Regions from separate parts of the Clostridium sp. CS1-1 genome, predicted to be linked through region 1. Evidence: a T-box and tRNA genes for the amino acid it is inferred to sense, from the RefSeq annotation. Region 1 holds a T-box; the other holds one or more tRNA genes.

Region 1 (3,433 bases):
TCTTCTAAAGCATCTCTTAATCCATTAGTTGCTGCTTCCCAATCTTCATCACTTCCCATAGAGTCTTCAGGTCTTGTTGAAAGCTCAACAAAATATTCAAATCCAAATACTTTATAGAAGCTATCTATAAGTCTTATAACACCAAGTACTTCTTCCCTTATTTGTTCTTTAGTGATAAACATATGAGCATCATCTTGAGTAAAGCATCTAACTCTCATCAATCCGTGTAATGCTCCTGACTTTTCATGTCTGTGAACAACTCCCATTTCAGCATATCTTAATGGTAGATCTCTGTAAGAGTGTTTATTGTTTTTGTAAACAAGTATTGAACCAGGACAGTTCATTGGCTTTATAGCATAATCTCCCTCATCAATCTTTGTAAAATACATATTGTCTTTATAGTGATCCCAGTGTCCTGATTGATGCCATAATGCTTCATTTAAGATTATAGGAGTCATTATTTCATCATAGTCAGCTTTTCTATGAGTTTCTCTCCAGAAATTCTGAAGTGTATTTCTAACTACCATTCCCTTTGGATGGAAGAATGGGAATCCTGGACCTTCTTCATGAATACTGAACAAATCTAATTCTCTACCTATTTTTCTATGGTCTCTCTTTTTTGCTTCCTCAAGCATATTTAAGTGAGCATCGAGATCAGCTTTCTTTTCAAATACTGTTCCATAGATTCTTTGAAGCATCTTATTCTTTTCGTCTCCTCTCCAATAAGCTCCTGCTATTGAAAGAAGTTTCACTGCCTTTGCTTTTCCAGTTGATGGTATATGTGGTCCTGCACATAAATCAGTAAAATCGCCATCCTTATAGAAAGAAATTACTGCATCCTCTGGTAAATCATTTATTAATTCAACTTTGTAAGTTTCTCCTTTTTCCTCCATAAGCTTTATAGCTTCTGCTCTTGGAAGTTCAAATCTTTCAAGCTTATAATCCTCTTTAGCTATTTTGTTCATTTCAGCTTCTACTTTTTCTAGCATTTCAGGAGTAAATGAAAAGTCTGCATCGAAGTCATAATAGAATCCATTATCTATTGCTGGTCCTATAGCTAATTTAACGTCTGGGTATAATCTCTTTATAGCCTGTGCAAGCATATGAGAAGCTGTATGTCTTAATATCTTCCTTCCTTCTTCATCTTCAAAAGTTAGTATTTCAAGCTTACAATCCTCATTAATTTCTGTCATTAGCTCAGCTACTTCCCCATTTACTTTTGCGCCTAATGCTTTTTTCGCTAATGATGTACTTAGTTTAGCAGCTACTTCTACTACCTTTGTTCCCTTTTCCACTTCAATTAAATTTCCATCTTTTAAAGTGATCTTTACCATGATTATTCCTCCCTTTGTAACAATTATTATAAATTGAATTTTCTACAAAATAAAACACTCATCCCATATACATGGGACGAGTGTTGAACGCGGTTCCACCCAAATTTAATAGTACCTATATTGCTAGGTTAAAGAATAACTTGGAAATTGCTTATTCTATAACATCTAATCAATTAATAACTATCATCTCTAGACCTTTAACGCAGGTTAACGATATTACTTACTATAATTCAGTATACAGCTCAAAGGTGGTTTTCAATAAACCTTGCTCAAAGAATCTTTCAGCCATTGGATTCTTCTCTCTTGGAGTAGTGTATTATTTACTCTTCCTCGTCATTGCTTTTAATTTTATTTTATTAAATTATATTATTTAAATTTTACGATGTCAATACCTGTAAACTAAAAATAATGAATATTTCTTAATTCATTATTTTATCAAATATTATACTTCTTAATATTATTACCTGATTTAAACTTCATCTTATATTCTATGAACGCTTCTCTTTATTTCCTTGCAATTCTCACAATCATTACAGAACTCTACTCGATTTGTAAATACCTTTTTTATTGTATCTATTAACTCATCATTTCTACAATTTTCTACACAATGAATTATTATCTTCTCAGGTGAATTAGTAATTAAAACACTTATTATCAAATCTTCTACATTAGTATTTTCCCTATATCTTATATCATTTAAATCACTAAATAAACTTTCAGTAATATCTTCATCATTTTTATCTCTTACTACGTATTTCCCTTCAATGTCAATTTCTATATTGACTAGGTCAATTTTACTCTCCTGTATTTCTACAAAATATTTTAGTAGTTTTATAAACTCATTATATTCTTTTTCAACCATATATCTTTCAACTACTTTATCTATTATACCTTCTAAATCATCTTTTAATTCCTTCATCCTAAATCTCATAAAACCATTTATATTTATTTCATTATTTTCATCAATACATTCAACAATTTTATCTATTATTGCATTTCTCTTATTCATACAATAAATAGAATTCTCATCTATTATGCTTCCCTCTCCCTTTAGCGTTTCTAGGCTACTATCTTTAATTTCTTTAAGCTCATCATATTTCAGAAAAAAGTATGTATCCGATAAAAAATTCATCATATCTTTCTTATAAAACTGATCTATAACAGCATTATATAATATATTAGCTATATGTATATTAAACATATTATGAAGCTTGCTGTTCATTTCTTCTTCACAGAATATCTTTACGAAGTGAGTATTTGACTCTATGCTTTCCGAAATACCTATAACTATGTTCTTATTTTTAAAATACTCTTTTATATAATTTATTCCGTCTATTATATCTTCTCTATCATTATCATACACTATTGTAAGTAATAGCATTCCTCACACTCCCTTCTTAAAAATAGTATGCGTTTAAACAAAATCCCTATTCAAAATCTTTTTGTCAAATACCGACATTGTTAATTTAGATTGAAAGTCAGAATCAAAAGATATAAAATTAAATATAATCTTTACTTACGAAATTTCAACTAAGTTATTCACTAGCTACTTAGTTAAATCATTGTTTACAAGGAAGGTTTTTGTATGAAATATGCTATTGTAGATTTTAGAATAAGTGATGAGGAAAAATACAACCTTATCAATTTAGGATTTAATATTTTAATTTGCCCTCCCTCAAGATTATTATACCAAGCAGTTTGCGGTCATCCTGATATGCTTTTACATATTATTGATAAAAATAATATTATAGTCCATCGAGATATTGATAAGGGTTTTGTCGTTTTTTTAAAGAATTTAGGTTTTAATATAATACTGTCGAAAAATAATTTAAAGAGTACTTATCCTGAGGATATTGCTTTAAATAGTATAAGTTTATCTAACTTATTTATTCATAACATTAAATATACAGATGAAGAACTTCTTCATCGGATGAGTAATAAGAAACTGATAAATGTAAAACAAGGATACACCAAATGCTCAACAGCTGTAGTAAATAAACATGCAATCATGACTAGTGACAAAACTATAGCTAAAGCATTAATTCAAGAAAATATAGATGTGTTATCACTTCCACCAGGAGATATTTTACTGCCTGGTT
Region 2 (3,433 bases), 400 kb from region 1:
CTGAAACTTGTGGAGCTCATGGAATTATAATACCTAAAAGAAGGAATGTAGGGGTCACTCCAACTGTATATAAATCTTCGGCAGGTGCCACAGAGCATATAAAAATTGCTAAAGTTACAAATCTAAACTCTACTATAGATAAACTTAAAGAGGAGGGTATATGGATATACGGAGCTGACATGGCTGGAGAAAGTTATTGTTTTGACACAAATTTTGAGGGATCAATAGCTTTAATAATTGGAAGTGAAGGTAAAGGTATTCTAAAATTAACGAAAGAAAAATGTGATGTACTTGTTAAAATACCTATGGTTGGAAAAATATCGTCTTTAAATGCTTCTGTTGCAGGTGGCATATTGATGTATGAAGTATTAAAACAAAAAATGAAATGTGATAAAAAGTGAAAAAAGTTTTTGTAGATGGCTATAATGTAATTAATAGTTGGCCTGGGCTAAAGGATATTAAACAATATAGCTTTGAGGCTGCCAGGAAAGAGTTAATAGAGATTCTTAGCAACTATGCAGCATATAATGGATATAAAATATTTATAGTTTTTGATGCACATATGGTTAGTGGAAGTATAGAAAAACGTGAAAAAATAACCGATAACATTATTGTTATTTTCACTAAAGAAGGAGAAACGGCAGATATCCTCATAGAGAGGGAAGTTAATAGAATAGGCCGGAAAGCAGAAGTGTGTGTTGTAACATCTGACTCATTAGAGCAGCAAATTGTGTTTCAAAGAGGAGCGGTAAGAATGTCCTCTATTGAGTTCTATCACGAGATTAAATTAATAGAATCTAAAATAAAAAATAAGATAGAGAAAAAGTATTTTTCTAGGAAGTATACATTAGCAGATGATGTTGATGAGAATATACTGGAAAAACTTGAAAAAATTCGAAGAAGTAAGTGAAATCTATTGACTAAAAATTTAAATGTAATGTATAATCAGTTATGTGGCCTATATTTATTTTGGGGGGGATACCTTGGAAAAGAGGGGTTATATCAGTAAAATTTCCTCCTTTACAGATAAGTTAGATGAGGAAGTTGTTATGGAAGCTAAAAAAGGGGATATTAGGGCTCAGGAATATTTGATAAACAAATATGAAAACTTCGTTAAATCTAAAGCTAAGTCTTATTTTTTAATAGGAGCAGATAAAGAAGATATATATCAAGAGGGAATGATAGGATTATATAAAGCTATTAGGGATTTCAAGCCAGATAAATTGTCTTCCTTTAAGGCTTTTGCAGAATTATGTGTAACTAGGCAAATAATAACTGCAATCAAGACGGCTACACGTCAAAAACATATACCACTTAATACATATGTTTCTTTAAATAAACCTATATATGACGAAGAGTCAGATAGAACTTTATTAGATGTATTATCTGAAGCTAGGGTATCTGATCCAGAAGAGCTAATCATAAGTAAAGAAGAACTAAACCACATACAACGAGAAATTGGCGAAGTTTTGTCAAGTTTAGAAATGGAAGTTTTGATGTCTTATCTTGATGGTAAGTCATATCAAGAGATTGCTTGTGATTTAGATAGGCACGCTAAATCAATAGACAATGCGTTACAAAGAGTTAAAAGAAAACTAGAAAAATGTTTGAATGATAAATAACAAATACATATTGACAAAAAAAAAAAATTATATTAAAATTGATAATCGGTATATAACTTTTAAAATAATTTTAATTTATGGTGAGCAGGAGTAATTTAATATAGATTAACCTATTAAATTATGTGTTAGGAATTTTAATCATTCCTGCTCTGAATAGTAAAATTGCCCATGTAGCTCAGTCGGCAGAGCGTCACCTTGGTAAGGTGGAGGTCACCGGTTCAATCCCGGTCATGGGCTCCAATAATATATTTAAAGTTCACAACACACCAGGGTGAGTTTACCTAAACAAAATGTTTATCAAACGAGGAGGAACAAAAAATGTCAAAAGCAAAATTTGAAAGAACAAAACCACACGTAAACATAGGAACAATAGGACACGTAGACCACGGTAAGACAACATTAACAGCAGCAATAACAACAGTATTATCAAAAAAAGGATTTGCAGAAGCATTTGATTATGCATCAATAGACAAAGCACCAGAAGAAAGAGAAAGAGGAATCACAATCAACACAGCACACGTTGAATATCAAACAGAAACAAGACACTATGCACACGTTGATTGTCCAGGACACGCTGACTATGTTAAGAACATGATAACAGGAGCAGCACAGATGGATGGAGCTATCTTAGTTGTAAGTGCAGCAGATGGTCCAATGCCACAAACAAGAGAGCACATACTACTAGCATCAAGAGTTGGAGTACAATATATAGTAGTATTCTTAAACAAAGCAGATATGGTAGATGATCCAGAGTTGTTAGAATTAGTTGAAATGGAAGTTAGAGAATTACTTAACGAGTATGACTTCCCAGGAGATGATACTCCAATCGTAGCTGGATCAGCATTAAAAGCATTAGAAAATCCAACAGATGAAGAAGCAATAAAGCCAATACTAGACTTAATGGATGCAGTAGATAGCCATATACCAACACCAGAAAGAGCTACAGACAAAGCATTCTTAATGCCAGTAGAAGATGTATTCACAATCACAGGAAGAGGAACAGTTGCAACAGGAAGAGTTGAAAGTGGAATACTAAAAGTTGGAGACGAAGTAGAAATCGTTGGATTAAAAGAAGAAAAAGGTAAGTCAGTATGTACAGGAGTTGAAATGTTTAGAAAGCTTCTTGATCAAGCGATGGCAGGAGATAACATAGGAGCATTATTAAGAGGTGTTCAAAGAACTGATATCGAAAGAGGTCAAGTATTAGCAAAACCTGGTTCAGTTCAACCACACAGCAAGTTTGTAGGTCAGGTTTACGTATTAAAGAAAGAAGAAGGCGGAAGACACACTCCATTCTTCGATGGATACAGACCACAATTCTATTTCAGAACAACAGACGTTACAGGATCAATCAAATTACCAGAAGGAATGGAAATGGTTATGCCTGGAGACCACATCGACATGAAAGTTGAATTAATCACTCCAGTAGCAATGGATGAAGGATTAAGATTCGCTATAAGAGAAGGCGGAAGAACTGTTGGTTCAGGAGTTGTTAGTACTATAGAAAAGTAATCAATGTTATAGGACTGGGTTTCTAGACCTAGTCCTTTTAAAAGTATAAATGTAAATTAATAGTAATACATGCTTTTAATTTCAATTGACATAATAACTAAGTTGTGATAAATTATCTAAGTAACGCACAATCGTAAGTAACAATAAACGACATTTTGATATTTATATATAGGCATGTATCAGGAGGTGGAAGCAATGAGAATAAAAATAACAATAGCATGTACAGACTGCAAACAAAGAAATTATCATACAATGAAAAACAAGAAAAATGATCCTGACAGATTAGAAATGAGAAAGTA

What was found. The T-box of region 1 lies ahead of thrS (threonine--tRNA ligase). A T-box ahead of a tRNA ligase gene usually reads a tRNA of that ligase, here a tRNA-Thr.
Region 2: it encodes a tRNA-Thr, which carries the amino acid that the T-box ahead of thrS (threonine--tRNA ligase) is inferred to sense. The anticodon was not compared.

What each region holds. Positions count from the first base shown of each region.
Region 1 covers NZ_CM148680.1:4,400,209-4,403,641, forward strand. The annotation lists gene thrS (threonine--tRNA ligase) at 1-1,334, opposite strand, end outside; T-box leader at 1,404-1,680, opposite strand; gene ytxC (putative sporulation protein YtxC) at 1,816-2,715, opposite strand; gene AC0N0V_RS20830 (DUF6873 family GME fold protein) at 2,920-3,433, shown strand, end outside.
Region 2 covers NZ_CM148680.1:4,805,193-4,808,625, reverse strand. The annotation lists gene rlmB (23S rRNA (guanosine(2251)-2'-O)-methyltransferase RlmB) at 1-401, shown strand, start outside; gene AC0N0V_RS22765 (NYN domain-containing protein) at 398-910, shown strand; gene sigH (RNA polymerase sporulation sigma factor SigH) at 984-1,622, shown strand; tRNA gene AC0N0V_RS22755 (tRNA-Thr) at 1,787-1,862, shown strand; gene tuf (elongation factor Tu) at 1,941-3,134, shown strand; gene rpmG (50S ribosomal protein L33) at 3,330-3,433, shown strand, end outside.